Regions from separate parts of the Pseudomonas sp. B21-040 genome, predicted to be linked through region 2. Evidence: predicted binding sites of a transcription regulator. Region 2 holds the regulator's gene; each other region holds the start of a gene.
What was found. Region 2 encodes FliA, which starts transcription of late flagellar genes. Its sites were predicted from a motif close to CTAAAGTTTNNNNNNNNNNNGCCGNTAA; they were not measured.
Positions count from the first base shown of each region.

Region 1: flgM (flagellar biosynthesis anti-sigma factor FlgM) is a predicted target of FliA. The motif match lies at 2,950-2,977, and genes of this name have one in related genera.
Region 3: LOY55_RS03920 (methyl-accepting chemotaxis protein) is a predicted target of FliA. The motif match lies at 2,040-2,067, and genes of this name have one in related genera.
Region 4: LOY55_RS23445 (methyl-accepting chemotaxis protein) is a predicted target of FliA. The motif match lies at 3,949-3,976, and genes of this name have one in related genera.

Region 1 is NZ_CP087176.1:5,045,361-5,052,842, reverse strand. Features, by position in the region: gene LOY55_RS23160 (MFS transporter) at 1-1,166, shown strand, start outside; gene LOY55_RS23155 (flagellar brake protein) at 1,232-1,978, opposite strand; gene LOY55_RS23150 (flagella synthesis protein FlgN) at 2,071-2,538, opposite strand; gene flgM (flagellar biosynthesis anti-sigma factor FlgM) at 2,587-2,913, opposite strand; gene flgA (flagellar basal body P-ring formation chaperone FlgA) at 3,081-3,842, opposite strand; gene LOY55_RS23135 (chemotaxis protein CheV) at 3,925-4,857, shown strand; gene cheR (protein-glutamate O-methyltransferase CheR) at 4,904-5,731, shown strand; gene LOY55_RS23125 (hypothetical protein) at 5,928-6,200, opposite strand; gene LOY55_RS23120 (S-type pyocin domain-containing protein) at 6,197-7,482, opposite strand, start outside.
Region 2 is NZ_CP087176.1:1,719,166-1,726,647, forward strand. Features, by position in the region: gene flhB (flagellar biosynthesis protein FlhB) at 1-758, shown strand, start outside; gene flhA (flagellar biosynthesis protein FlhA) at 1,008-3,137, shown strand; gene flhF (flagellar biosynthesis protein FlhF) at 3,149-4,483, shown strand; gene fleN (flagellar synthesis regulator FleN) at 4,600-5,430, shown strand; gene fliA (RNA polymerase sigma factor FliA) at 5,427-6,167, shown strand; gene LOY55_RS07760 (chemotaxis response regulator CheY) at 6,335-6,706, shown strand; gene LOY55_RS07765 (protein phosphatase CheZ) at 6,729-7,482, shown strand, end outside.
Region 3 is NZ_CP087176.1:877,350-884,831, reverse strand. Features, by position in the region: gene LOY55_RS03920 (methyl-accepting chemotaxis protein) at 1-1,950, opposite strand, end outside; gene ampE (regulatory signaling modulator protein AmpE) at 2,215-3,051, opposite strand; gene ampD (1,6-anhydro-N-acetylmuramyl-L-alanine amidase AmpD) at 3,048-3,608, opposite strand; gene nadC (carboxylating nicotinate-nucleotide diphosphorylase) at 3,848-4,696, shown strand; gene LOY55_RS03900 (DUF6388 family protein) at 4,748-5,053, opposite strand; gene LOY55_RS03895 (hypothetical protein) at 5,370-6,275, shown strand; tRNA gene LOY55_RS03890 (tRNA-Thr) at 6,285-6,360, opposite strand; gene pnp (polyribonucleotide nucleotidyltransferase) at 6,490-7,482, opposite strand, start outside.
Region 4 is NZ_CP087176.1:5,106,664-5,114,145, reverse strand. Features, by position in the region: gene LOY55_RS23460 (hypothetical protein) at 1-469, opposite strand, end outside; gene LOY55_RS23455 (inorganic phosphate transporter) at 759-2,375, opposite strand; gene LOY55_RS23450 (transporter) at 2,646-3,668, opposite strand; gene LOY55_RS23445 (methyl-accepting chemotaxis protein) at 4,091-5,716, shown strand; gene LOY55_RS23440 (hypothetical protein) at 5,828-6,256, shown strand; gene LOY55_RS23435 (GAF domain-containing sensor histidine kinase) at 6,253-7,425, opposite strand.

The sequences.
Region 1 (7,482 bases), 3.3 Mb from region 2:
ACATTCGTGCGTATGCCGCGTGTGCCGGGATCGTCGGGGCGGCGGTGCTCGGCCACGGCTTGATCGACTGGCTGCCGGCCTGGCTGTTTCTGCGAGTAATCGTCGGCCTGGGCATGATGTGCCAGTACATGGTCATCGAGAGCTGGCTCAACGAACAGGCCGACGCGAAGCAGCGCGGCATGGTGTTTAGCGGATATATGATCGCCTCGTACCTGGGCTTGGTGCTGGGTCAACTGATACTGGTCATGCACCCCGGCCTGGGCCTGGAACTGCTGATGCTGGTCGCCTTGTGTTTCGCCTTGTGCCTGGTGCCGGTGGCCCTCACTCGAAGGATTCACCCGGCGCCGTTGCACCCGGCCCCGATGGAGCCGCGTTTCTTCATCAAACGCGTGCCGCAGTCGCTGAGCACGGTATTGGGCGCGGGGTTGATCGTCGGCTCGTTCTACGGTCTGGCGCCGCTGTATGCGTCCCAGCAGGGACTGTCCACCGAGCAGGTCGGTCTGTTCATGGGTAGCTGCATTTTTGCCGGCCTACTGGTGCAGTGGCCGCTGGGTTGGCTGTCTGACCGTTATGACCGGGCGCTGTTGATCCGTTGTTTTGCCTTCAGCCTGGCACTGGCCGCGCTACCGCTGGCGATCCTGCAGAAAGTGCCGTTGGAGGTGTTGTTCATCTCCGGCTTCCTTTGCTCGCTGGTGCAGTTCTGCCTGTATCCGTTGGCGGTGGCGTTCTCCAATGACCACGTCGAAGGTGATCGTCGGGTTTCGCTGACGGCGATGTTGCTGGTGACCTACGGTGTCGGCGCCAGTATCGGGCCGTTGGTCGCCGGGGTGCTGATGAAGCTGTTCGGCAGCCAGAGTCTTTATGCGTTTTTCAGTTTCTTCGCGTTGGTGCTGGTGTGGCGGATCCGCCCGAAAGCGGTCACCAACCTGCATCAGGTCGACGATGCGCCGCTGCATCACGTGGCGATGCCGGACAGCATGTCGAGCTCGCCGCTGGTGGCGTGCCTTGACCCGCGTGTCGATGAGCAGGTGGTGCAGGAGCAGATGCACAGCCCGGTTCATCCTGAAGCGGAGCCGGATCCGGATCCGACTCCTGAGCCCGAATCGACGCCACCGGAAGACCCGGACTCAGGTCGCGAGCCAAGTTTTACTGAGGCCAGGCCCTAACCTTGATGCATAAAAAAAACGGGCAGTTCCGCAAGGGACTGCCCGTTTTTTGTTGAAGCGCTGGATCAGATATCGTCTTTGTCGAAGCGTCGGGCTTCACGCTGAAGCTGGTACACGAAGCGCTCGACCTGGCGCTGCTCCAGCCCGCTCATATTGTGAAAGCGGAGACCGGCGAAGGTGGTGGAGATCTTTTCTTCGAAGTGCAGGTAACGCAATTCCACCGGTGTGGTCATGCTGCCGAAGGGCAGGGCGGCAACGAAGCGCTCGTAGACCTGGCCCAGTTGCAGGCGGCTGGTGATGTCGCCCTCAAAACGCAATTTGCAACCGGTGGCGGAAATATCCAGCAACTTGCCACTGACCGGCGATTTGAGCTTTTCACCGCTCAGTTCGACATTGACCAGTTGCGCCAGCTTCAACGCAGCCCGGAAGGCATTGCGGCGCTGGTGGTAGACCACTTGGTCGGGGAGTTTGCCGCGATAGCAGCGTGTGTTGCCGGATTCGTCGATGTTCAGCAGACCGTTGCTTTCCCAGGCGATGCGCACGCCCTCATGGAAGCCTTCGATCCGAAACGACTCGCCCGCCAGCAGATAGCGTTCGCCATCGCGAGGCACCATCTCGTCCAGGGCAATCATGTTGTTGTCACGGTCAACGTCCACCAGATAGCTCTGGAAGCGCTGGTTACGCTCGTGGAACGTGATGATCAGCGGATCATGGCTTTCTTGCAGTTGCCGCAGGTTACCCGCGATCTCCATGGGTGTGGAGAGTACCTTCGGTGGCTGCGGAGCATCTTCCGCGGTTAAGGCATTGGACACGGTTCATCATTCTCCGGACAAAATATGACTGCGCATAGCCAGCATATTGCCAGCATGTGACGCGTCTTGATAGAGCGAGCTATTCAACAGAATCAAGCCTGACTGAGCGGGCGCGGCTTCGCTAATTTGGAGGTTGATCCGCGGGCATCGTAAAGCGCAGGTGGTTCGCCGCCGGTGAGGATCTTCAGCTGATTGGCCGTGGCGGCCTGTTGTATCAGGATCGACTGACCATTATTGACATTGATCGCCTGGCACTGAGCCAAAAGGTCTGTCAGGGCATCGCTCTGCGCCAGCAATTGCTCACCCACGCTCGACTGGCTGGCGAGTTGCTCCAGGCCTTGGCGATTGGTGGGCAGGTTGAGGCTGGCGAGGATTTCGCTGCGCTTGCGGCCATGCTGTTCGAGCAGAATGATCATTGCCTGTTTGCGCGCCAGAATGTCTTCGAGCAGCGGCATGTCGCGACCATGCAAGGCGAGGGACTCGGTTTGCAATAACTCCAGCAAGTGTTGCGCTGGAGCAAAGTCGTCGATGATCAGTTGCAGTAAATTAGTATCGTGCATGACTGGCCTTGGGGTTTAAGCGTCCAAAAGCCTGGCGCAGGCCGTGGCCTAGCGCTGGGCTTCGAAGTTGAGCAGTTTGCTGGCTACACGGTTGCTGTCGACTTTATAGCTGCCATCGGCAATCGCTGCTTTCAACTCGGCCACGCGGGCGTTGTCGACGGCAGGTTGATCGCGCAGCTTGTCAGTGACCTTCTGCAACTGTTGAGCCTCATCGCTGAGGTGTACCGATTCCCCGATATTGGCGGTACTGGCCTGTTGAGCCGCCGTATTCAGCGGCGCGGATTTGCCGGCTTCGGCAGCTTCCTTGTTGGCGCTGGTACGCGTACTGCCGGGCAGTGGCGAGGAACTGTTCAAACGGCTGAAATCGATGACCATGATAAAAAACCTCTGGGTATTTGGACGCTTGCCATGTTTTCGGCTCTCCCTGCAAAAACTTTAGACCCATTTATCAATGAGCTTGCATGCGCCAGCGCATTTCCTGCGTGCGGCACAGTTTAGGGAACAGCCAGGCAGCGCGCCATAGCTTTACCAAGCAGAGCGCCTTACATGGAGACCTCCACCTGGCCCGGCGCGATCACCTGCGCCTTGATAACCCGTTGGGAGTTAAGGTTTTTCACCCGGATCTGTTCACGCAAGCCGCCGTTCGACAGCGCTTCGCCCGGCATGCGCACACTGAGCGTACCGCTGCGAGCGGTAATCACCACCTGGTCGCCCTTGGTGATGACTTCGGCCTGTTCGAGGTGGACCAGCGTCAGGACCTGACCAGCGACCGTTGGTCGGGTAAGTTTCTGTCCGATCGTTTGATCCGTAGAGGTGAAGTAGCCCTGGCCGATCAGGCTGATGTCTCGTTCGCGCAGCATGACGTCGCCCGGCTCGATAAAGCCGGCTCGCTTGAGTGGCCGAGTGGTGGTGACGACGTCTCGAAACAGGCGGACTTGAGCGGGCACGAAGACCGTCCAGGGGGAAGTGCTGTCACAACGAACCTTGACCGTGACGCGACCAATCGGGATCGCCGGGCTCTCCAGGGTGGCTGTCAATTCCTTGTCGCACATGGGCATGCGCAGGCGTGGATCGAGCTGCTTGACCTCAATCTCATAACGACCTTCGGTTTGACTGGTCGCCAAATAGTCTTCTACGGTGAACTCAAGAAAGCCCTGAGTGACGCCGATAAGCATGTCAGGCAAGGTAACTGCGTCAGCAAGGGCAGGGCTGCCAGCGTTGAACAGGCAGACGGCAGACACCGCGCAAAGCACTTGGCGAGCGTGTGATGTCAGGCGTCGGAAAAATGTCGGTTCTGTGTTCATAAGAGTTAAAAAGCAAGCGCCGTGCCGTTTAGCAATTAACGTGCGTCGCAACACACTTAAGCGTTGGTGTAGGAGTCTGTGCATGGCTGGTGTAATGGATGCGGTAAACCAGCGCACGCAACTGGTAGGGCAGAATCGCCTGGAGCTGTTGTTGTTCCGTCTCGACGGCCAGCAGCTTTACGGGATCAACGTGTTCAAGGTTCGGGAGGTGCTGCAATGCCCCAAACTCACGCTGATGCCAAAATCCAGTCCTGTCGTGTGCGGTGTGGCAAACATCCGGGGGGCGACCATTCCGATTCTTGATCTGGCGATGGCGACCGGTTCCGGCGCGCTGAAAGATCAAAGCAATCCGTTCGTGATCATCACGGAGTACAACACCAAGACCCAGGGTTTCCTGGTGCGCTCGGTGGAACGCATCGTCAACATGAACTGGGAAGAGATTCACCCGCCGCCCAAGGGCACGGGGCGCGATCATTACCTGACGGCTGTGACTCGGGTCGACAATCAGTTAGTCGAAATCATCGACGTCGAGAAAATCCTCGCGGAAGTGGCCCCGACACCGGAAGTGATTTCGGTCGGCGTGGTGGATGTCGAAACCCAGCACAAGGCCTTGTCCTTGAAGGTCCTGACGGTCGATGACTCGTCGGTGGCACGCAAGCAGGTGACCCGTTGCCTGCAAACCGTCGGTGTCGAAGTGGTCGCGTTGAACGACGGCAAGCAAGCGCTGGACTATCTGAAAAAGCTGGTCGACGAAGGGAAAAAGCCGGAGGAAGAGTTCCTGATGATGATTTCCGACATCGAGATGCCGGAAATGGACGGGTACACCCTGACGGCCGAGATCCGCAACGACCCGCGCATGCAAAAGCTTCATATCATCCTGCATACTTCGTTGTCGGGTGTATTCAATCAGGCGATGGTCAAGAAAGTCGGTGCCGATGACTTCCTTGCCAAATTCCGTCCTGATGACCTGGCATCCCGGGTAGTCGACCGGATCAAAGCAGCAGATTTCAGCTAGGGGCCTTCTGCCCCTGGTGGTTAACACGATTTAAGAGGCGGCATCATTGTCTACGGGTAATTTGGATTTCGAACAGTTCCGGGTATTCCTGGAAAAAGCCTGTGGCATTTTGCTCGGTGAAAACAAGCAGTACCTGGTCTCGAGCCGTCTCAACAAACTGATGGAACAGCAAGGCATCAAATCCCTGGGTGAGCTGGTCCAGCGCATCCAGACCCAGCCGCGCAGCGGTTTGCGCGAAATGGTGGTGGATGCCATGACCACCAACGAAACCCTGTGGTTTCGTGACACCTATCCGTTTGAAGTCTTGAAGAACAAGGTATTGCCTGAAGCGATCAAGGCCGCTCCCGGTCAGCGTCTGCGGATCTGGTCGGCGGCGTGCTCGTCGGGTCAGGAACCGTACTCGCTGTCGATGTCCATCGATGAGTTCGAGCGCGTCAACATGGGTCAGTTGAAGATGGGTGCGCAGATTGTAGCCACCGACTTGTCCGGCACCATGCTGACCAACTGCAAGACCGGCGAGTACGACAGCCTGGCCATCGGCCGAGGCCTGTCGCCCGAGCGTCTTCAGCGTTACTTCGACCCAAAAGGGCCGGGACGCTGGGCGATCAAGGCGCCGATCAAGAGCCGGGTGGAGTTTCGCTCGTTCAACCTGCTGGACAGCTACGCGGCCCTTGGCAAATTCGACATCGTGTTCTGCCGCAACGTGCTGATCTACTTCTCCGCAGAGGTGAAGAAAGACATCCTGTTGCGCATTCACAGCACGCTCAAACCGGGCGGCTATTTGTTCCTCGGCGCGTCCGAAGCGCTGAACGGTTTGCCGGATCATTACCAGATGGTCCAGTGCAGCCCGGGGATCATTTACCAGGCGAAGTGATGCAAAGGCCACCGGCATAAAAACGGAAGCCCTCTGGGGCATGCCGATCAGGTAAGCTCATTCGCTTGACCATTGGCCGCAAGTCAAAATCCGATGCCTGTACTGGCATCGGATTTTTTTATGTGTCTCAATCGGGCCTGGAGTTCACCCATAACTTGCTAATCGTCTCCCTGAAGGTGACAGGCGATTAGCAATATCACTCAAAAGTATATTTCCCCTCTACCATGAATGCCGGCTCCCTCCAGTTGTTGCCCCTGACAATTCCGGTACCGTTAGACTTTACAAGACCCGCGTCACGCATTTTCCAGACGATTTTCATTAGCCCTATATTATCCGCAACATGCGCCCAATTAGCCCAGCTATAGAGACGATCCAGCTGAGGAAAAGAGATGCCTAATTCATTCTTGGTAAGAAATAGGATTACTTCTTCAGGCTTCTCGTTTAATACAATGGTTTTAATGACACTCATCGCTTTGCTCCTCCTAATTGTTTGTACTCTCTTTCAATTTGTTTGCCGTATGCCTCCATGGCTTCAGGTGTGTAGAGTAACTCAGGATCGTCTTTTAGTTTGTAGTCTTCCAGTGTTGCAGCGTGAGTGCTATTCCAAATAGCGCCTTCATCATTTGGATTTATACCGTCTGCCACTCCTAATTTTCTGAAACGTTCAAGCTCTCTGAGTTCATGAGTATAGAAACGTTTGTCGGTAGCCGTGATTACTAATTTACCTTGGAGAATCTTTTTCAGTCGATCAACCATGATGGCATTAGCATCTGAAGGGCTGAAACGTCCAATATGCAATTTCACTCGTTTAATACCCGCTTTCGTCACGGTAGCCTTGGTCCAATCCAGATCCAGGATTGAGCCTCCAGCTTTGGCAGGATTGAAAAATCGACCGCTATAATTTCCTCTCGTAGTAGCCCCTTCATAAGGGCTATTGAAAACAACATAAATCGGCGGCAAGCCGCTGTTGATCGGAAAGCAGTAAATACAATCCCTGAAATCCGGTAACTCGAACGCAGGCAATGGTTCGGGCCGCACGAGTAGTGGCAACAGTTCAACGCCACTGTAATGCGGTACTTCCACTGATCTAGCAGGCGAAGTTGTCGAACTGCTTTCCCAGTGGATAATTGGAAAGCCGAGGGTGATGGGCGGTGTGTCGGCGGAGGTGAAACTGTAGCTGTTAGTCTTCTGGTCAAACTCCAGCGCTCGAACTGGCACCGCTGGTGAAATGCTACCTCCCGCCGGTGTTGCAACGAGGGTGTATTGGCCAAGGTCACCATAAATCCGGTAGGGAAGGTCGATGGTTCCTTCGGTAGCGGCGATTTCATTCAGGTTAGACGGTGCTTCTGGCAAGACTGTACTGCCAGATAGTTTGAGAGCCGTTTGAGGATAACGCTCGCCGTTACCCAGAGCGGGTGAATAGAGCAAAGCCCCGATCCCAATCGCCGTCGCTCGACTGAGAAGTACGTCCCCCAGCCCTGTCAACAACAAAATGCTTTTACGGATGGCTGCCTCGAAGGTCCAACCGTCCGCGTTTTGGAGAGTAGCGGCACCCGCCACAGTGACCACCTGCGCGGATTGACTAAGGGTTAAATTGAAACTGTAGGCAGTTTCACCTCTAGCCAAGGCAGAATGGATCGCAGCATCTATAGCTGGAGAAGCGTCCTCTAAAATGGAAACAGCCTCGACAAGGATTCGTTTGATGTAGGCGGCTGTCAGAGATTTCAGAAAGTTTTCGTAATAGGCTCGGC
Region 2 (7,482 bases):
GAATGAACCCCGGTGCGGGCCTCAAGCGAATGTTTTCGGCCAAGGCTATCGTCGAGCTGCTCAAGGCGCTGGCGAAGTTTTTGATCGTGCTGTTCGTGGCGCTGGCGGTGTTGTCTTCCGACATCGACGACCTGATGCGTATCGCGCACGAACCGCTGGAGATGGCGATCATTCACAGTCTGCAAGTCGTCGGCTGGAGCACGTTGTGGATGGCCTGTGGGCTGATCATCATCGCCGCTGTCGACGTGCCGGTGCAGTTGTGGGAAAGCCACAATAAACTGCTGATGACCAAGCAGGAGGTGCGCGACGAACACAAGGATCAGGAAGGGCGGCCGGAGGTCAAGCAGCGCATTCGCCAGTTGCAGCGCGAGATGTCGCAGCGCCGGATGATGGCAGCCATTCCCGAGGCCGATGTGGTTATCACCAACCCGACCCACTACGCCGTCGCGCTCAAGTACGACCCGGACAAAGGCAGCGCGCCGGTGCTACTGGCCAAGGGTACTGATTTCCTGGCCTTGAAGATCCGTGAAATCGCCGTGGCCAACGAGGTGCTGCTGCTCGAATCGCCAGCCCTGGCGCGTTCGATCTATCACTCCACCGAGCTTGAGCAGGAAATTCCCGGCGGGCTGTACCTGGCGGTCGCTCAGGTCCTGGCCTACGTCTACCAGATCCGCCAGCACCGTGCGGGCAAGGGCAAGCCGCCGGAGCCGCTCAAGGATGATCTGCCGATTCCACCGGATCTGCGCCGCGATTCCTGATCCCTACGCCTGTAGCAGCTGCCGAGCTTGCGAGGCTGCGTCCGGCTCGGTCCGCGCTCGGGCGAAGCAGTCGTAAGGCTTTGCGAGGACTCCGTCCTCGGACGCAGCCTCGCAGGCTCGGCAGCTGCTACAAACCCTAATAAACCCCTCTATTTACGACCTTTGCAAAAGTTGGAAGGCTTCTTGCAATAGCCGCCCTGCGCCTGCTTCAGGCGTCAAAAGTTTGCTTTAAAGGAACGGGGAAAACCGGTGGATCGCTCTCAGTTACTCAACAGTGCCCGCACAAACGTTGCCGACTTAAGTCGGGGCAATCTGGGCGTGCCGTTGCTGCTGCTGGTCATGCTGGCCATGATGATGCTGCCGGTGCCGCCGTTCCTGCTGGACGTGTTCTTCACGTTCAACATTGCGCTGTCCATCGTCGTGTTGCTGGTCTGCGTCTACGCCTTGCGGCCGCTGGATTTTGCGGTGTTCCCGACCATTCTGCTGGTGGCGACGCTGTTGCGGCTGGCGCTGAACGTGGCCTCGACGCGAGTGGTGATGCTCCACGGTCAGGACGGTCATGCTGCCGCCGGTAAGGTGATCCAGGCCTTCGGTGAGGTGGTGATCGGCGGTAACTACGTGGTCGGTATCGTAGTGTTCGCGATTTTGATGATTATCAACTTCGTCGTGGTGACCAAGGGCGCCGGGCGGATTTCCGAGGTGAGCGCGCGATTCACCCTCGATGCGATGCCCGGCAAACAAATGGCGATCGACGCCGACCTCAATGCCGGCCTGATCGATCAGAACCAGGCCAAGCTGCGCCGGATGGAAGTCGCTCAGGAAGCCGAGTTCTACGGTTCCATGGACGGTGCCAGTAAGTTCGTGCGCGGTGACGCCATCGCCGGCCTGCTGATTCTGTTCATCAACCTGATCGGCGGCATGGCGGTTGGTATCTTCCAGCACAACATGTCATTTGCCGACGCAGGCAAGGTTTACGCGCTGCTGACCATTGGTGACGGTTTGGTGGCGCAATTGCCATCACTGCTGTTGTCCACCGCTGCAGCGATCATGGTGACCCGTGCTTCCGGTTCGGAAGACATGGGCAAGCAAATCAACCGCCAGATGTTCGCCTCGCCCAAAGCGTTGGCGGTGGCCGCTGGCTTGATGGCAGTGATGGGCCTGGTGCCCGGCATGCCGCACTTCTCGTTCTTGAGCATGGCCGCCGTCGCCGCCGGTGGTGCCTACCTGTTCTGGAAAAAACAGAACGTGGTCAAGGTTCAGGCGCTGCAAGAGGTCAAGCGTCAGCAGGAACTGCTGCCTTCGCCGGCCCGTGCCATGGAAACCAAAGAGCTTGGCTGGGATGACGTCACCCCAATCGACATGATTGGCCTTGAAGTCGGCTACCGCTTGATTCCGTTGGTTGACCGCAATCAGGGTGGTCAGTTGCTGGCGCGGATCAAGGGCGTACGCAAGAAGCTGTCCCAGGACCTGGGCTTCCTGATGCCGACCGTGCATATCCGTGACAACCTCGATCTGGCGCCGAGTGCCTATCGCCTGACGTTGATGGGGGTGATCCTGGCCGAGGCGGAGATTTATCCGGATCGCGAACTGGCGATCAACCCGGGGCAGGTTTACGGCACGCTTAATGGCATAACTGCCAAGGATCCGGCATTTGGCCTGGAGGCGGTCTGGATCGAAATCAGCCAGCGGGCCCAGGCGCAATCGCTCGGGTACACCGTGGTCGATGCCAGTACGGTCGTGGCAACCCACTTGAACCAGATTCTGTACAAGCACTCCAGCGAACTGATCGGTCACGAAGAAGTCCAGCAACTGATGCAGTTGCTGGCCAAAAGCTCGCCTAAACTGGCCGAGGAATTGGTGCCGGGCGTGGTTTCGCTGTCGCAACTGCTCAAGGTGTTGCAGGCGCTGCTGGCCGAACAGGTGCCCGTGCGCGATATTCGCAGCATCGCCGAAGCGATCGCCAACAATGCGGCCAAGAGTCAAGATACTGCCGCATTGGTGGCCGCAGTGCGCGTCGGCGTATCGCGCGCAATCGTGCAAAGCATTGTAGGCACTGACTCCGAGCTACCAGTGATCACTCTGGAGCCAAGGTTGGAACAGATATTGCTCAATAGTCTTCAGAAGGCAGGACAAGGCTCGGAAGAGGGTGTTCTGCTGGAGCCAAGCATGGCGGAGAAGCTGCAGCGCTCGTTGATCGATGCGGCGCAGCGTCAGGAAATGCAAGGTCAACCGGTGATTCTGCTGGTGGCCGGTCCGGTTCGCGCAATGTTGTCGCGATTTGGCCGACTGGCAGTCCCGGGTTTGCATGTGTTGGCTTATCAGGAAATCCCTGACAACAAGCAAGTGACCATCGTTGCGACAGTAGGGCCCAACGGCTGAGGTAGTGGTTTATGCAAGTTAAGCGTTTTTTCGCCGCCGATATGCGTCAGGCCATGAAACTGGTTCGTGATGAGCTGGGCGCCGATGCAGCCATTATTGGCAATCGCCGGATCGCCGGTGGTGTCGAGCTGACGGCTGCCCTGGATTACAAGTTGTCGGCGCTGGCCCCGCGTGTTCCGAACATGGAACTCGAGGATGAGCTGCGCAAGACCCAGTCGCGGATCGTCACCGCCCAGGCCGAACTGAGCCTGCGTGGCGATGGCGAAACTGACGGCGACAAGACCACCAATCGCCAGCTGTTCGCCGGTCTGCCGCTGACCGCCGCCGAGCCGCTGATCGAGCCGACCTACGCCGAGCCGCGTCGCGCTGCGCCAGCACCGGCACCTGCCGCGGGCGGCGTGGATCCGCGTGCGTTCGACTCGATGCGTTTCGAACTCAACAGCCTGCGCGAACTGATGGAAGTGCAGCTCGGCTCGCTGGCCTGGAATCAACTGCAAGGCAGCCGTCCGGCCCAGGCCAATCTGTGGCGTCGCCTGCAACGCATCGGCTTGTCCGGCCCGTTGTCCCGCGATTTGCTGGCGATGGTTCCCGACATCGATGAGCCCCGTCAGGCCTGGCGCATGTTGCTGGCGCACCTGGCGCGGATGATTGCCACGCCGGAAGTCGAACCACTGGAAGAGGGCGGTGTGATTGCCATGGTCGGTCCTGCCGGCATGGGCAAGACCACCACGCTGGCCAAACTCGCGGCCCGTTACGTGCTTAAGTACGGCGCGCAGAACATCGCGCTGGTGAGCATGGACAGCTTCCGCATCGGTGCCCAGGAACAACTCAAGACGTTGGGGCGTATCCTCAATGTGTCGGTAACCCACGTCGATCCGGGCCAGTCCCTGGTTCAGGCACTGGAGCCGCTGCTGCGCAAACGCGTCGTGCTGATCGATACCGCGGGCCTTCAGGCCAGCGATCCGGCACTGCGCATGCAGCTTGAAAGCCTGGCCGGACGTGGCATCAAATCAAAAAATTATCTGGTATTGGCAACCACCAGCCAGAAACAGGTTCTAACAGCCGCTTATCACAGTTACAAGCGCTGCGGGCTCGCTGGCTGCATCCTGACTAAACTGGATGAAACGGCAAGTCTGGGCGAGGTGTTAAGCCTGGCGATCAGTCATGAGTTACCGGTGGCCTACCTGACTGACGGTCCGCGGATTCCGGATGATTTGCATCTGCCGCGTCGTCATCAATTGGTCAGCCGTGCCGTCAGCGTACAAATGCAGGAAGAACCCAGCGAAGAAGCCATGGCTGACATGTTCGCTGATATTTACCACAGCCCGACCAAGCAGGTTGGCTAAGGTAGTAATGAACAGTTTTTGTACCTACATCGATGGTCTGCCATGCATTGTTCCAATTGCGAACGCGCAGCCAGTAATGTGGCCTCCGTCTATGCAAGACAAGGTAAAGAAATAACATGGGCAGCATGCATCCCGTACAGGTGATCGCGGTGACCGGCGGCAAGGGTGGCGTCGGCAAGACTAACGTGTCAGTGAATTTGTCGCTGGCCCTGGCTGAGCTCGGCCGTCGCGTCATGCTGTTGGACGCTGACCTGGGCCTGGCGAACGTTGACGTCCTGCTGGGACTGACACCCAAACGTACCCTGGCCGACGTGATCGAAGGCCGCTGCGAGCTGCGCGACGTTCTGTTGCAAGGGCCGGGCGGTATTCGAATCGTTCCGGCGGCGTCCGGTACACAGAGCATGGTTCACTTGAGCCCGGCGCAACACGCCGGCCTGATCCAGGCGTTCAGTGATATTGGCGACAACCTCGACGTACTGGTCATCGACACCGCTGCAGGTATTGGTGACTCGGTAGTCAGTTTTGTTCGCGCGGCCCAGGAAGTATTGCTGGTGGTCTGCGATGAGCCCACCTCGATCACTGACGCCTACGCGCTGATCAAATTGCTCAACCGCGATTACGGCATGAACCGCTTCCGTGTCCTGGCCAACATGGCCCAGAGCCCGCAAGAAGGTCGCAACCTGTTCGCCAAGTTGACCAAAGTCACCGATCGCTTCCTCGACGTCGCCCTGCAATACGTCGGCGCGGTGCCTTACGACGAAAGCGTGCGCAAGGCCGTGCAGAAACAGCGCGCCGTGTACGAAGCCTTCCCGCGTTCCAAGTGTGCCCTGGCGTTCAAGGCCATCGCTCAGAAGGTCGATACGTGGCCGTTGCCTGCCAACCCGCGTGGGCACCTGGAGTTTTTCGTCGAGCGCCTCGTGCAACAGACCGCAGGACCCGTCCTATGACAGCCAGTGGCTACAACCTCTACAAGAAGTCGGCGCGTGACGCGCAGTACGAGCTGATCGAGCGTTACGCGCCACTGGTCAAACGCATTGCTTACCATTTGCTGGCGCGTCTGCCAGCCAGTGTGCAGGTTGAAGATTTGATTCAGGCCGGGATGATCGGCCTGCTGGAAGTATCGACCAAATACGACGCCAGCAAAGGCGCGAGTTTCGAGACGTACGCGGGCATACGAATCCGCGGCGCAATGCTCGATGAAGTGCGCAAGGGGGACTGGGCGCCACGCTCGGTCCACCGAAATACCCGCATGGTCAGTGACGCAATTCGCTCTATTGAAGCTAAAACCGGCCGTGACGCTAAAGATCACGAGGTTGCGGCCGAACTCCAATTGAGTCTCGACGATTATTACGGGATTTTGAACGACACCCTGGGCAGCCGCCTATTCAGTTTCGACGATCTGTTGCAAGACGGCGAACACGAAGGGCTGCACGAGGATGGCGCGAGTGCTCATCTCGAACCGTCACGCGATCTGGAAGATGAACGCTTCCAGGCGGCGCTGGCGGACGCGATTGCCAATTTGCCGGAGCGCGAGCGACTGGTGTTGGCGCTGTACTACGACGAAGAGTTGAATCTCAAGGAAATCGGTGAGGTCCTGGGGGTCAGCGAATCGCGGGTCAGCCAGTTACACAGCCAGTGCGCGGCCCGCTTGCGGGGGCGTTTGGGGGAGTGGCGAGCGCGCTGAAGGCAGTGTGGGGACACTGCGAACGTGGCTGGTGCGGTTTTGAACGGCACCGGTTGCGATCTGTTGTGCTCCAGACAGTCATCGAATGCATTGCCGGATTGATTGAAATGGCGCGTCCAGGTGCTGGGCGCGTTTAAGACTGCTTGGAGGTCGAATTGGACAAGAACATGAAAATCCTCATCGTTGATGACTTCTCAACGATGCGGCGGATCATAAAAAACCTGTTGCGTGACCTTGGGTTCACCAACACGGTCGAGGCCGACGATGGCACTACTGCCATTCCGGTTCTCAACAGCGGGAGCATCGACTTTCTGGTAACGGACTGGAACATGCCTGGCATGACCGGTATCGACTTGCTGCGTCACGTGCGCGCCGATGAAAAGCTCAAGCACCTGCCGGTGCTGATGGTGACCGCTGAAGCCAAGCGCGAGCAGATCATTGAAGCAGCCCAGGCCGGTGTAAACGGCTACGTGGTCAAACCCTTCACGGCCCAGGCGTTGAAAGAAAAAATCGAGAAGATTTTCGAACGCATCGGTTGATCCACTGCGCCACGGGGGAGCTATGGAGCATAAAGAATCTTCACTGGGCGATTTTGAATCGACCCTGAAAAAACACGCCGTCGAACTGGTCGCCAGCCTTGAAAAAGGCAGGTTCGGCGAGGCTGTGCAACTGATCCATGAGCTCAATCAGACCCGTGACCGCGGCCTGTATCAGGAAGTGGGCAAGCTCACTCGCGAGCTGCACAGCGCGATCGTCAACTTCCAGATTGACCCGAACATGCCGCAAGCCGAGGAAGTGTCACAGATCACGGACGCCACCGAGCGCCTGGGGTATGTGGTCAAGCTCACCGAGGCCGCGGCCAACCGCACCATGGACCTGGTGGAAAGCGCCACGCCGCTGGTCAACAACCTGAGCGATGAAGCCCAGGCGTTGAGCACCGACTGGAGCCGGTTCATGCGTCGTGAAGTCGGGGCTGAAGAGTTTCGTGAACTGGCCCGTCGGGTCGACGGTTTTCTGACTCGCAGTATCGAAGACAACCGCATGGTGTCGAGCAACCTCAACGACATCCTGCTGGCTCAGGATTACCAGGACCTCACCGGTCAGGTCATCAAGCGTGTGACCCAATTGGTCACCGAAGTTGAAAGCAATTTGCTCAAGCTCGTACTCATGGCCAGCCAGGTAGACCGCTTTGCGGGTATCGAACATGACCGTGAATCGATGCTGGCTGAAAAAGATCCGCAAAAACATCTCTCTCAGGGTGAAGGTCCGCAGATTCATGCCGATAAAAGAGAAGACGTTGTGTCCGGTCAGGACG
Region 3 (7,482 bases), 840 kb from region 2:
CGCGCCTTCGGCGGTCCGTTCCCCGGCCCGGTTGATCTCGACGATGTTCTGATCAATGTCGTGGGCGACGGCAGTCTGCTGCTCGACAGCGGCGGCGATCTGCTGGTTCTGGTCAACGATCATGCCGACAGCGCCGAGGATGTTTTCCAGCGCCTGCTGGACCTTCTCCGACTGCCCGACCGTGCCATCGGCCACCTGATGGCTGATGCCCATGGCTTTCACCGCCGCGCCGACGCCGCTGTGAAGCTTGCTGATCATCTGCTCGATTTCTTCGGTCGATTGCTGGGTGCGCTTGGCCAGCGTGCGGACCTCATCGGCCACCACCGCAAAACCACGCCCCTGTTCCCCGGCCCGAGCGGCTTCGATGGCGGCGTTAAGGGCCAACAGATTGGTCTGTTCAGCGATGCTTTTGATCACCTCTAGCACGCGGCTGATGGACTGGCTGTCGCTGGCCAGTTGATTGATCACCAGCACCGACTGATCGATCTCGCTGGCCAATTGCGCGATGCTGCCCTGCTGGGACGCCACCAGCCCGCGACCGCTGATGGTCTCATCGTTGACACTGTGGGCGCTGCTGACTGCAGCGGCGGCACTGCGCGCCACCTCAAGGGAGGTCGCCGACATTTGGTTCATGGCAGTGGCGACCTGTTCGATCTGACTACGTTGCCCGGCCACCGCCTGGTTGCTCTGGGTAGAAACGCTTTGAACCTGCCCGGCCTGGCGCTCGACCTCGTTGACGGTCTGCCCGACGCGTTCGATCAGGTCATGGATTTTCTTCACGGTGCCGTTGAACACCTCGCCCAGCTCACCGAGTTCATCACGACTTTCGGCGCGGAAGGTCACCGTCATGTCGCCCGCAGCGACCGTGTCCATCATGGCGCCAAGTCGTTTGAGGGTGGTGCGGGTGGACGCGTAGAAGCCGCCGTAAAGGTAAAAAATCAATACAAACACCACTGACAACGCCACGGCCTGCAAGACCATGTGAGTGCGGTTCTGCTCCAGTCGCTGCTGCAACTGGGAACCCAGGAACTTCAGCGTGGCTTCGTTGAGTTGGTAGGTCTGGTCCATCAGGGCAGTGACTTGATCGTAAAAACCCTGCCAGGGTGCATCGAGGGTGTCTGCCATCACCACTTTTTCTTCGAACAGCTCACTGGCTTTTTTCAGGGAGGCTTTGCTGCTATCGGCTTGAGCGGCCAGGGTTTCATGCGCCGCTTTGCTGGAGCCCAGTGCATCCTGCAATTTCAGGCTGTATTCGCCCTGGAGTTTTTCGATCTGCGCCAACAACTCATCGAACCGAGTGCTGGATGCCGAGTTGAGAAAGCCCTGCCCCAGGGAATAGGACCCCATCGCCCGGCCATCGCCCAACAGTTGGGTCACAGGCGGGGTGACGTTGGTGATCAGTTCGCTCAGTTGACGCATGTCGCTTTGGCTGTCACGGCTGAGGCCAGCCTGAGTGGCGATGATCTGGCTGAAAATCTGCGCATTACCAAGCAGCTTGCCGATCATTCCGCTTTTGCTTTGCAGGGAGGTTTCCGCTTGCTGGGCCTTGAACGCCGCGATCATTTCATCGCGTTTGCCGTTGAAAACGCTGATCTGCTCCGGATCTGTGGTCATCGCCGTCAGTCCTTGCAGACGCGCCAGGATACTTTGCCCTAGCGTGCCGATCTGCGACTCGATATTGCCGGCCTTGCCAGACTGCCCGAGTGTGACGTTGATCTGCACCAGATTGTTCAGGGTTTCCAGGTCTCGCCGCAGCGTCAGGCCGCTGCCCAGCAGGTCGAGGCTCTGCAGTTCAACTTGTGTGCCCTGAAACTCACGATAGGAATCGCGCACCAGATAGAAGTTGGTGACTAGCATCGGCACCAAAAACAGCACACTGATCAGGCTGAACTTCATGCCGAAGCTCAGTCGATTCATCAGCGCGACGGCGGGATAGAGCAAGCTCTTCACTGGAAGTCTCCCTTTGCATTCTTATTTTTATTTGGCAGGCGCAGCTCAGCGGCAGATAGCCACTATTCAGCGCTATCCCTGTATATCTTAAATCGGCAGGTGGTTTTGTAACTTAAGGTTAACGGGAGGAGGCACAGGCCCGCAGCAGCCTGCATGCGGCTGCGAAGCATGCACCGTGGTTTGGCAGGGTGAACGCGTCGTTTGGATACATGGCGGCTGTGCAGCCGGACGCAGGCAGCGCCAGCTGCTACAGGCATCGATGGGTTACGGCAGGACGGTCCACAGCGCGAAACCGGCGTACCAGAGCACTGCCGCGCGCAATAGCAACTCCCAGATCCGGTCCAGATTGTTGATGCCATCCGGCCCGACGACCGGTGCAGGAATTTCACCGGCCACCAGCCCAACCTTCTCGATCAACTGGGCGGCGCTGATGTTCCAGTTCAGCAACTCATGCAACATCACCCGACTAACGGCGACAAAATTGCCGACCAGCGAAAAACTCGCCGCCAGCAACCGCACCGGTACCCAATCAAAGGCATGACGCAATTGTGCCGCGCGTTCGACCACGCCCGGGTTCTGCCCATGCTCTTCGGCCAGCGCCAACAGGCGATAACTCAGGGCCGCGACCGGTCCGAGCAGGAAGTACCAGAAAATCACCGCAAAGAAACTCTGGTAGGCCTCCCACAGCAAGTGCGCTTCGACCCGCTCCAGCAATTGCTCGCCGCTGTCGGCGCAAATATCCAGGTCCCGTTTGGCCACATGCGCGGCAGCTTGCAGGTCTTCGCGGCGCCAGGCATCGCGAAACGGACCGAGACCGGCCAGCAAGTCACCGCGTCCCAGGCTGTAAATCACCACCAGCAAATGCACCGGTAACGCCAGCAGACCGTAAGCCACCGGATCCAGCACCACCAGCAGCAAGCCCAGCAGCGCGACCGGCAACAACACCAGGATGACCAATATCAACCATGGCCGGTCGATCAGACGTGGCGTGACCTCAAGCTTGTTCAGCTCGCGCACCCAACCGCCATCACGCTGGACCCGATGACGCAGGGCCGAGAATTTCTCGATCCATACCGCCAACAGCAACACCAGAAAACTCATTGTCCTTCCTCTTTTGCCAGGGCTGCGCGATAGCGTGCCCAGTCGAACGCGGGTCCTGGATCGGTCTTGCGCCCCGGTGCAATGTCGCTATGTCCGCAAATACGCTGCGCGGTGATGCCGGGATAAGCACTTTGCAGTTGGCGGGTCAAAGCTGTCAGCGCGTGATATTGAGCATCAGTGAACGGCAGATCATCCGTGCCTTCGAGCTCGATGCCCACGGAAAAATCGTTACAGGTTTCCCGGCCCTCGAAACTTGAAACACCAGCATGCCAAGCCCGATCAAGACAAGAGACAAACTGAGTGACAGTACCGTCACGCTCAATCAGAAAGTGGGCCGACACCCGCAAGTCAGCAATGCCTTCAAAATAAGGATGCTCCGTGACATCCAGACGATTCTGGAAGAATTCCTGCACTTTGCCAGTGGCGAACTGCGCAGGCGGCAAGCTGATGTTATGGATCACCAGCAGGGAAATTTCGCCCGAGGGGCGCGCATTGTGGTTGGGTGAGAGGCATACATGCACGTCCTGACACCAACCGCTCGCGAGGTCCAACTGCATACAGGTTCCTTCAACGAAGTCTGTGTTGGCGCTCAGTATGCCGCGATAGCCCCTCGGGACGCGATCACTTGCCGCCATTGAGTCGGCGCTTCGCACTGAAATAGACGCTGCAGGCGGGCATCGACTTAGCCAGCGAATCGACCAATTGCAGCCCTCAGCGTCAACGGAACACCTCGGACACCTTGGGTTGATTCGTGCCATGGCCCTATAATCGGGGCACTTTGTTTGTGGAGTCCGTTATGCCGAATCTACGCCTCGCCGATTTGACTGCCGAAATCGAAGCCAACGTACGCCGTGCGTTGCGTGAAGACATCGGCAGCGGCGATATCACCGCGCAGTTGATCCCGGCCGAGCGCCTGGCAAAAGCCACCATCATCACCCGTGATGCCGCCGTCATTGCCGGCACGGCGTGGGTCGATGCTGTGTTCCGGCAACTGGACCCGCGGGTTGCGGTGCATTGGCAGGTCAAGGATGGCGAGCGGGTAATACCCAATCAGATTCTGTTCCACCTGGAAGGTCCGGCGCGCTCACTGCTCACCGGCGAACGCAGCGCGCTGAACTTCCTGCAAATGCTGTCGGGCGTGGCCACGCGTGCGCAATACCTGGCGGACTTTGTCGCCAATACTCAAGTGAAGCTGCTCGACACCCGAAAAACCCTGCCTGGCTTGCGTCTGGCGCAAAAGTACGCCGTCACCTGCGGCGGTTGCCATAACCATCGTATCGGCCTTTACGACGCCTTCCTGATCAAGGAAAACCATATCGCTGCCAGCGGTGGCATCCCGGAAGCCATTAACGCCGCCCACAAGATTGCACCGGGTAAACCGGTGGAGATCGAAGTGGAAAGCCTGGATGAGCTCAAAGAAGCGCTGGCGGCGGGTGCCGACATCATCATGCTCGATGAATTGAGCCTGGATGACATGCGCGAAGCCGTGCGTCTGAACGCAGGCAAGGCAAAACTGGAAGCCAGTGGCGGGATCAACGAAAGCACGCTGCTGCCCATCGCCGAAACCGGGGTGGATTACATCTCGATTGGCGCGATGACCAAGGACGTGAAGGCTGTCGATCTGTCGATGCGGTTAAGCCTCTGATCGAGCCTTGTAGAACGAAAAACGCCAGCCTTGTTCAGGCTGGCGTTTTTGTCAGACCACCAGATTGTTCATCTCGCAGTACTCTTCCCACTCAACGCCCAACACCTCGGCCGCCTCCTTGTGCAGTGCCAGGCGTGCAGCCTCGTACTCTTCCGGGGTCGAAGTGTACTTGAGCGTCAATTCCCACGGCTGCAAGCCCTGGGCCTCGGCCTCGTCCTCGAACGCCCACTGGATCTGGTCTTTCTGATCATCGGCGGGCAGGTCTTTGATTTCGTCCATCAATTCAGGCGCGTCCAGCACGTACTTCTTCAGCGCTTCTGCGTGCCTGGCTTCCTGGGTCAATTCTTTAACGGTCATGTCGTTCTCGCTGATCTGGGGAATGGAAGATGGATCTGGATCATCAAGGATCTCTCTGACGCAAAAAACCGGTTGAAGCCCGGTTTATCTGGCCTTCAGAACCATTCGGGGATCATCTGAAAACTGCAAAGCGGTGCTTGTGCAAGCTTCGAATATAGGACGTTTGCTTGCCGATTTATATGGACTTTTACATCAAATCTACAAAAAAAGACTGGAGGAACCTTTCTGAAAATTTTGTCTCGCGTCGCAGGAACAACACGTAAAAGGTAAAGTCATAGCGATGTGCCATATAAGCACTTCACAAGGAACCCTAGTGATGTCCGGTCTTACCAAATGTTCGTCTGCCCTTCTCTCTGCTGGCACGGCTGCCCTTCTTCTTGGCAGCCTGGCGCTGTCAAATACCGCTCAAGCCTTGGAGTACAACACCGACAGCGCTTCGACTTCCGATAAATTTCTCGCTTTCCACAACTATTACGGCAAAGACGTGATGGTCAGATCCAGCGTCAGTACCGAGGATGTGGAGAAATTACAAAGAACCATAAAAACCAATACGGCTGATCTGGAAGAGCTGAAGAAAACCGTCAGTGAACAAGCGCGCCTCATCGAAGAGCTCAAGCGTAACAACGGCTCCAGTTCCAGCTCCAACGCCAGCGAAGTGACCAACCTCAAGCGTACCCTCGGCGAACACGAAACCGGCCTGAAAAATCTCGCCAAGGCAATGGACGAACTCAAACGCAACAGCGGTTCGAGCTCCAGCACCAACACCAGCGAAATGACGGACCTCAAGCGTACCGTCAGCGAACAGCAAAACGGCCTGGTCGCCATGGCCAAGCAGTTGGACGAGCTCAAGCGCAACAGTGGCCAGAGTTCCAGCTCTAGCTCCAGCGAAGTTTCTGATCTCAAACGCAACGTCAGCGAGCAGGATAACAACCTGAAAAAGCTCGCCAGTCAGATGGACGACCTCAAACGCAGCAGCAGTTCGAGCTCCAGTTCCAGTTCCAGTTCCAGCGAAGTGGCCAGTCTCAAGCGCTCAGTCGACGAACAGGATAATGACCTCAAAAGACTCGCCAGCCAGGTCGAAGACCTCAAGCGCAGTGCTGGATCGAGTTCCAGCTCAAGCTCCAGCGACCTGTCCAGCCTGAAGCGGGAAGTCAGCGATCAAGACAATCAACTGAATCAGCTCAAACGCGAGGTGGATGATCTGAGCAGAAAGGTGAAATAAACGGGGGAATGGTGCCCGAGACAGGAATCGAACCTGCGACCTTCGCGTTACGAGTGCGCTGCTCTACCGGCTGAGCTACACGGGCGGTGGGCTAAACCTAGCACCGGTCGCAAGGTCCGGCAACTTGAGGCTCGCCACAGTCATTTCAACAGACAAAAAAATGCCCCGCCGTTTGCACGGCGGGGCATTTTATTACACTAAGGAGTTGGGCTGATTAAACGCCCGAAGCCTTGGCTGCTGCTACGTCTTTGATGGACAGCTTGATACGGCCGCGGTTGTCCACGTCCAGTACCAGTACTTCCACTTCCTGGCCTTCTTTCAGGATGTCGGTCACTTTCTCAACGCGAGCGTCGCTCAGCATCGAGATGTGAACCAGACCGTCCTTGCCTGGCAGGATGTTGACGAATGCGCCGAAGTCGACGATGCGCTCAACCTTACCGACGTAGATCTTGCCGATTTCAGCTTCAGCGGTGATACCCAGAACGCGCTGGCGTGCCGCCTCAGCCGCTTCCTTGGTTTCGCCGAAGATCTTGATCGAGCCGTCGTCTTCGATGTCGATCGAAGCCTTGGTCTCTTCACAGATCGCACGAATGGTCGCGCCGCCTTTACCGATGACATCACGGATTTTGTCGGTGTCGATTTTCATCGCGATCATGGTCGGAGCGTTTTCCGACAGTTCGGTACGCGACTGGCCAATGATCTGGTTCATCTGACCGAGGATGTTCAGGCGCGCTTCCAGGGCTTGGCCCAGAGCGATCTCCATGATTTCTTCGGTGATGCCTTTGATCTTGATGTCCATCTGCAGCGCGGTAACACCCTTGGCGGTACCGGCTACTTTGAAGTCCATGTCGCCGAGGTGGTCTTCGTCACCCAGGATGTCGGTCAGGATGGCGAATTTCTCGCCTTCTTTAACCAGACCCATCGCGATACCGGCAACCGGTGCCTTCATCGGAACGCCAGCGTCCATCAGGGCCAGGGAAGCGCCGCAAACGGAAGCCATCGAGCTCGAACCGTTGGACTCGGTGATTTCCGACACAACACGAATGGTGTACGGGAACACGTCAGCGGCAGGCAGCATGGCTGCAATCGAACGACGGGCCAGACGGCCGTGACCGATTTCGCGACGACCAGCGCCACCCATGCGACCACACTCACCTACCGAGAATGGAGGGAAGTTGTAGTGCAGCATGAACGGGTCTTTTTTCTC
Region 4 (7,482 bases), 3.4 Mb from region 2:
TGATCATCATGGTCTGGTCGGGGCGAATGGTGTGCACCGGCATCCAGGTGTTGATCTGGCAATCGACGCTGCCGTACCACGTGTCGCGATGCGGCTTGTAGGCGTAGCTGACACCGGCGTGCAGGTAGTCATAGTTCGGGACCACGCGAATGCGCGGCACGTCGAAAATGTACTCGCGCGGGTAGACGCCGATCTCGTCGATGAACGACAGGATCAAATCCTTGGCGCGCTGGCTGTTGGTGAACTGGCCCTTGAGGCGAGTCACCAGCACTACGAATTCTTCCACCGGCATCAGCGTGTGCAGGGCCTGGTGGTTGGTCTCGCCGTCGAACGCGGCGGTGATGCTTTCCTGAGCAAACGCACACAGCTCTTTGGCAGCGCGCAGCTGAGTGTTCAGGAAGATGTCGCCAGCGTAGATGGCTTCTTTGAAGTCAGCTTTTTGCTGAAGCTGATTGATATACAGATTCACGATTCCACTCCTGAATACATCGAGTCTCTTATGAGTCGGCCACACGTTAGCAAACTGAAGTGCAAACCGGCGGGTGGTGGATCAATAAAAGCGTAATCGCCTGAATTTGCGACGAAATGCTTTCGCCCAGACAAAAAAATCCCCTGTAGCAGCTGGCGCAGCCTGCGTCCGATTGCGCAGCAGTCGTAAAACCATAACGCGCGGTCCATCAGACATACCGCATGCACAGGACTTACGACTGCTGCGCAGCCGGACGCAGGCTGCGCCAGCTGCTACAGGGGTTTGTCGATCAGAACAGTTGGGTGAACAACCAGTACAGGCTGCCCGACAACAGGATCGCTGCCGGCAAGGTCAGTACCCAGGCCATCAGCAGGTTGCGGATGGTCTTCATCTGCAAGCCTCCGCCGTTGGCGACCATGGTCCCGGCGACGCCAGAAGACAACACATGGGTGGTCGACACCGGCAGACCGAACATATCCGCCGCGCCAATCGTCAACATAGCCACGGTTTCCGCCGAGGCGCCCTGGGCGTAAGTCAGGTGGGTTTTGCCGATCTTCTCGCCGACCGTCACCACAATGCGTTTCCAGCCGACCATGGTGCCCAGCCCGAGTGCAATCGCCACGGCGATCTTGACCCATAGCGGAATAAACCGCGTGGAGTTGTCGATCTGCTGCTTGAACAGCTGCAGCTTGCTGCTGGTGTCGGCGTCGAAGTTGCCGACCTTGTTCTTGTCCATCAGGCGAATGGTTTCGCTGGTCAGGTACATGTCGTTCCGCACGTTGCCCACAGCCTCGGCCGGCACTTTGGACAGCGCGCCATACCCCTTGACCTCGGCGCCGATGCGGCCGGTGAGGGCGGCGAGCGCCGGCACCAGTTGCGGCGTGGCTTCCTTGCTGCGCACGTAGTCGGACAGCACCAGGCGCGGATCGGCCGGGGCCGGTTGCGGCGCGGCCTTGGCCAGCGCTTGCTGCGTCACCTCGGCCACTGCCGCGAACTGCAACGCCTGGTCGGCCGGCATGGCGCGGTTCAGCGCGTAGGCCATTGGCAAGGTGCCGACCAGAATCAACATGATCAGGCCCATGCCTTTCTGGCCATCGTTGGAGCCGTGGGCAAACGAGACGCCGGTGCAGGTCACGATCAACATGCCGCGAATCCACCACGGTGGCGGGGTGTTGCCTTTGGGGGCCTTGTACAGCGAGCGATTCTTGACGAACGCGCGCAGGGCCAGCAACAGCAACGCGGCGAAACCAAAACCGACCAGTGGTGAAAGCAGCAACGCGTAACCGATCTTGGTCGCCTGGGCCCAGTCCACGCCGCTGGTGCCGTCACGGCCGTGCATCAGGGCATTGGCCACGCCCACGCCGATGATCGAACCGATCAGCGTGTGCGAGGACGAAGCCGGTAAACCCAGCCACCACGTGCCGAGGTTCCACAGGATGGCGGCGATCAACAGGGCGAAGATCATGGCGAAACCGGCGGAAGAGCCGACTTGCAGAATCAACTCCACCGGCAGCAAGGCAATGATGCCGAACGCCACCGCGCCGCTGGACAGCAGCACACCGAGGAAGTTGAAGAACCCGGACCACGCCACTGCGAAGTTGGGCGGCATCGAGTTGGTGTAAATCACCGTCGCCACCGCGTTGGCGGTGTCGTGGAAACCGTTGACGAATTCAAAGCCGAGGGCAATCAGTAGCGCCACACCCAACAGCAGAAACGGGGTCCAGGTGGTCACCACGGTGCCGAGTTCGTTCATGTCGCGCATCAGGCTGTAGGCAGTAAACAGCAGCCCGATGGCCAACACGCCGAAAAAAATCACCAGCGTGAACGCACTGGGCTTTTTGTCGAGTTGGGGTTTACCGCTGCTGGCGGAAGCCTGGGCATCGGTGGGGTAGGAAGGAGTAGCCATGACTGACAATCCTGAGGAGGGAGGTGTGTCAGTGATAGTCGTTGCTAATTGTTACAGGGAGACTGCTTCAGGTCAGGGTTTGGGGTTTTTGCGTATCCGTTAATCAGAATTCACCGCGCTACCCTGTAGCAGCTGGCGAAGCCTGCGTCCGGCTGCGCAGCAGTCGTAAATCCTGAGCACACGTTTTACCTGAAAGACCGCAGTGACTGATTTTACGACTGCTGCGCAGCCGGACGCCGGCTTCGCCAGCTGCTACAGGGTAGCGGGGGCTCAGTAATCCTGGCGCTTGCGAAAGGCCCAACGCCCGGCGATCACGGTAAATGTCGCCACCAGCGCCACCAGAATCCAGAACCCTTCGGGGTCACCCGACAGCGGCACTCCGCCGACGTTCATGCCAAAGAAACCGGCAATGATGTTGATCGGCAACGCGAGCACCGTGACCACGGTCAGGGTAAACAGGGTGCGGTTGCTCTGTTCGTTGAGGTTGGCGGCGATTTCTTCCTGCAACAGCTTGATCCGCTCACCCAGCGCCGTGAGGTCGTTGATGATCAGGGCGAACTCTTCGGTGGACTTGCGCAGCTCCTTGACGTCCTCCTTCTGCAACCATTGCGGCGGCCGATTGAGCAGGCGCAACAGCGAACCCGGTTCCAGCGCCAGCAGACGTTGCAAACGCACCAGCACCCGGCGGTTGGCACCCAGTTCAGCGCGGTTGGTCGACAGGCGTGAAGAGAGCAACTCATCTTCGATCTGATCGACACTCTGGCTGGTCTTGCGCACGATTTGCGTCAGCACTTCGCCTTGATCGCGCAGCAAATGCACGAGCAGTTCCAGCGGCGAGCGAAAACATTCACCGGCCTTCACCGAGGACCGCAACTTATCCACCGAGTGCAGCGGTTGCAGGCGCGCGCTGATGATCAGCCGGCTGCGGGCACACACCCACAGCGTCGAGACATCCGAGGAAACCATGCTGCTGAGGTTGAACACCACATCGTTGACCACCGCCAGCAAGGCCGAGTCCACATGCTCGATGCGGGTCGACCGGGAGCCTTCATGCAAGGCTTCGAAAAACTCCTCCGGCAGCTCCAGATGGCTTTTCATCCAGCGCTCGCACGCGGCGTGGGCCAGGTTCAAGTGCAACCAGAGAAACTGCTCGTCGTCTTCGGGGTGTTGCAGGTAGTGCAGCGCCTTGGCCGAATCAATCTCCCGACCTCGTTCACCGGGACGAAAGCTGAAACCGTAGAGCAGGCCGAACAGATCGGTGTCGCGATGGCTGTGGTCGATGCTGTGGTTCATGAGTGCTCGCAAGGGGTATGCCGCTCCATGTAGCAGCTGGCGAAGCCTGCGTTCGGCTGCGAAGCAGTCGTCAAACCTGAGCACTCGGGCTTGCTGACACAACGCATTGCCTGATTACACGACTGCTTCGCAGCCGAACGCAGGCTTCGCCAGCGGCTACAGGATCGCGTTACGGCTGGTTTTACAGGTTCACTTGAGCCGCATCATCGCAAGGATTTTTGACGGTTTTGTGACAGGGCGGTGAAGGCGAAATAGTGGCTCTGCCAACGGTCGGATTTGATTAAAGAACCGCTCTGGCACGCCGATTACGCTTGGGTTAAGTTGCGCGCCTTCGGCCGTCAGCCGACGTCGCAGACAAGGAAGTCCGGACGCCTTTCACGCCTTACCGGGGCGTGCCTAATTCCTGTCATGAGTACCCTTCGATGCTTTTGCAAAAGTCCTTGAGAGCGCAAATTCTCGCCCTGTTGAGCGGCAGCCTCTTTGCGATGCTGTTGATCGCCCTGGCGTGCTTTCATTTCCTTTCCAGCGGCGTTCAGCGCTACGCGAACCTGATCGACGGCCCGTTGCACACTTCCCAGTTGATCGATGAAGCCAACCTGCAATTCAAGGTGCAGGTCCAGGAATGGAAAAACGTCTTGCTGCGTGGCAAGCAACCGGCGGACCTGGACAAATACTGGAAGCAATTCGAAGACCGTCAGCGCGATGTGCAAAGCATCCTCGGCGAACTGGCCGGGCAGAAGGGCATCGAACCGCAGCTCAAGACTCGCATCGAACGCCTGCGTGACGAACACCGCCTGCTCGGGGCCGCCTATCAAAAGGGTCGTGATGCCTATGTGGCCGCCGGTGCCGACCCCACCGCTGGCGACACCGCGGTGAAAGGTGTGGACCGCGCGGCCAGTGACCAGATGAGCGAACTGGTCGCCGAGTTGCGCAAGCAGGGCAGCGAACAGTCGAAGCAGATCAGTGCCGAGGCTGAGCGCACCGTGTTGCTGGGGATCATCGTGATGCTCGTCTCGGGCCTGTTGATCGGTCTGTTGAGCCTGTGGCTGGTCAACCGCAACCTGGTCGAACCGATTCGCAAACTGATCGAATACGTGGCGCAACTCAGCCGGGGAAAAATTGCCGAGCGTGTGGCCAGCACCCGCCAGGACGAGTTGGGCAAACTGGCGGTCGCGGCCAACACCCTGCGCGATTTCCTCGCCGAAACCTTCAGCCATTTGCAGCGCAGCGCCAAGGATCTGGACAGTGCCAGCGGTGAACTGAATTCGATTGCCGGCCTCATGGCGGGCGGCACCAACGAGCAGTTCAACCGCACCGATCAGGTGGCCACGGCAATGAACGAAATGTCCGCCACCGCGCAAGAAGTCGCCCGTCACGCCGCCGATGCCGCACGGGCTGCCGACGACGCTGACCAGTCCGCGCAGCAGGGCGAAAAAGTCATGCAGGGCACCATCCGCACCATCACTCAAATGCGTGGCGAAATCGCCAATACCGCTACGGTCATTCGTCAGCTGGAAACCGACAGCGGCCGCATCGGCAAGGTGCTGGAAGTGATTCGCGGCATCGCCGAACAGACCAACCTGCTGGCGCTCAACGCCGCCATTGAAGCGGCCCGTGCCGGTGAAGCCGGGCGTGGTTTTGCGGTGGTCGCCGATGAGGTGCGCAGCCTGGCCCAGCGCACGGCAGCGTCGATCATCGAGATCAACCAAATCATTCAGACCGTGCAAACCGGCGCGGTGGACGCGGCGCAGGCGATTGAAAGCGGCCAGTCACGCAGTGAGGAAAGCGTGCAGCAAGTGACCGAAGCCGGCGCGATGCTGGAGCGGATCACCCAAGCCGTCGAAGCGATTCGCGACATGAACCGCCAGATCGCCACCGCCGCCGAAGAACAGACGTCGGTTGCCGAGGACATCTCGCGCAACCTCACGGAAATCACCAGCATCGCCAGTACCAATCTGGACAACGTGCAACGCACCGAGGCGGCCAGCCACAACCTGAACAGCGTGTCGTCGCAGTTGAATGAAGTGACGGCGCGGTTGAGCGCGTAGCGGCACTGACGGTGTACCGGCTCGCTTACCGAGTCGGTACACAGTCGATCTCAAATCCGGCCTGAACTTGTCGATGAGGGAGATACCCAGCACCCACATTGGATAATTCCCATGGTCAGCATCACCTCTGTATCCATCAACCCGACCCTCTCCACCTCCACCAGCAAAACCTCGATCAGCGCTCCCGCCGCAGACACCTCCGTCACCGCCACGCCTTCCGACGACACTAAACTGGCCGCCGGCGGCGCTCCCGCGTCGAGCGACAGCAGTTCCAGCAGCAGCGAAGAATCCGATGCGGTGAAAACCTTGCGCAAGCAAATCGCCGAGCTGCAAAAGCAGATGCAGGAACAACAGCAACAGCTGCAAGCGGCCCAGGCGAAACAGGAGGATGCAGACGCCAAAGCCGCTGATGTCGCGGCGGCTCAGTCGCAGGTGGCGACCACGGCGGGTTCATTGCAGGCGGCGACGGCGGCGTTATTGCAGGCGTTACAGGATGCCGATTCCAGCACGTCGGGTTCGCTGGTCAGTACCAGCGCCTAAACAGGCAGGCTGAAGGTAAACGTCGTGCCCTGTATCGCGGTCGAGACCACGTCCAGTTTTCCACCGTGGGACTGCGCAATCTGACTGGCAATGTATAAGCCCAACCCGAGGCCGGTCTGCGGAGTATCGCTGGCCGGTCGCGAGTAGGGGCGGAACAGATACGCCAATGCGTCCTCGGCAATCAGTCCCTGATTTTTTACGCTCAGTACGAAGTGTCCATCGTTGGTCTGCGCATTGACCTCGACCGGACCTTGGGGATCGCCGTGGACTACTGCGTTCGCCACCAGATTGGACAGCAACTGGGCGACCCGCTCGCGATCGCACGGGACGTTGTGTAAATCGCCGATGGAAGAATTTATGACGCGGTTCGGGTGAACACTCTGAACCTCGGAAATCACATGCCGTAAAGCCGCATCCAGATCCGCGCACGGTGCGATGTTCACCGGAATGCCCAGGCCAAAGGAACCGCGAGCGAAATCCAGCACGTCATCGACCAGTCGGGTTGCGCGTTGGGCACTGGTCAGGATGTGCTGGACCCGTTGCTGGTTCGCCGGGTCAGGCAGTTTGCGCAGGAGCATTTCGGCACCGACACTGATGGCGAACAGCGGGTTGCGCAAGTCATGGCCGAGCACGGCGATAAACCGATCGCGCTGTTGCGAGTTTTCACGCTCCTGCTTCAGCGCCAACTCGGTGTGTTGCTGGTTTTCTTCGACCTCGATTTGCAGTGCCAGCATGCGCGCGAAGGATTCCATGGTGCTTTGGCTCGTGCTGGATTTGAGCTGGGCGGGCAGAGGATCAAGTGCGCAGAGGGTGCCGAAAAAGCGTCCGTCGGTACGGAAGATCGGCACGGAGATGTAGCTTTCGAACTGATAAATACGCGGCGTGTGGTGATCGCGGTAGCGCGGGTCTTCGCTGGCCTTGTCGATCACCACCGACTGGCGGGCCTGACGAATTTCGTGGCACAGGGTCGTGGTGACCTCCAGTTCACCGCCGACCTGCAAACCGAAGTTCAGTTGGTCGAGCACGGCGCACGCCGTCCAGGAGTCCTCCGTCACGCGCGCCACCGCGGCGAAGCGCAGGCCGGTCAACTCGCGGACCACTTGAAGGATGGCCGGTACGGCGCTGATCCTGCCGATCAAGGCGATGTCTGCTGCCGCTGTTTGACCCATTTCAGTCAATCTCTGTTTGAACACCGTGGACAGATTCTAGCGGGCCGACGATGTGTT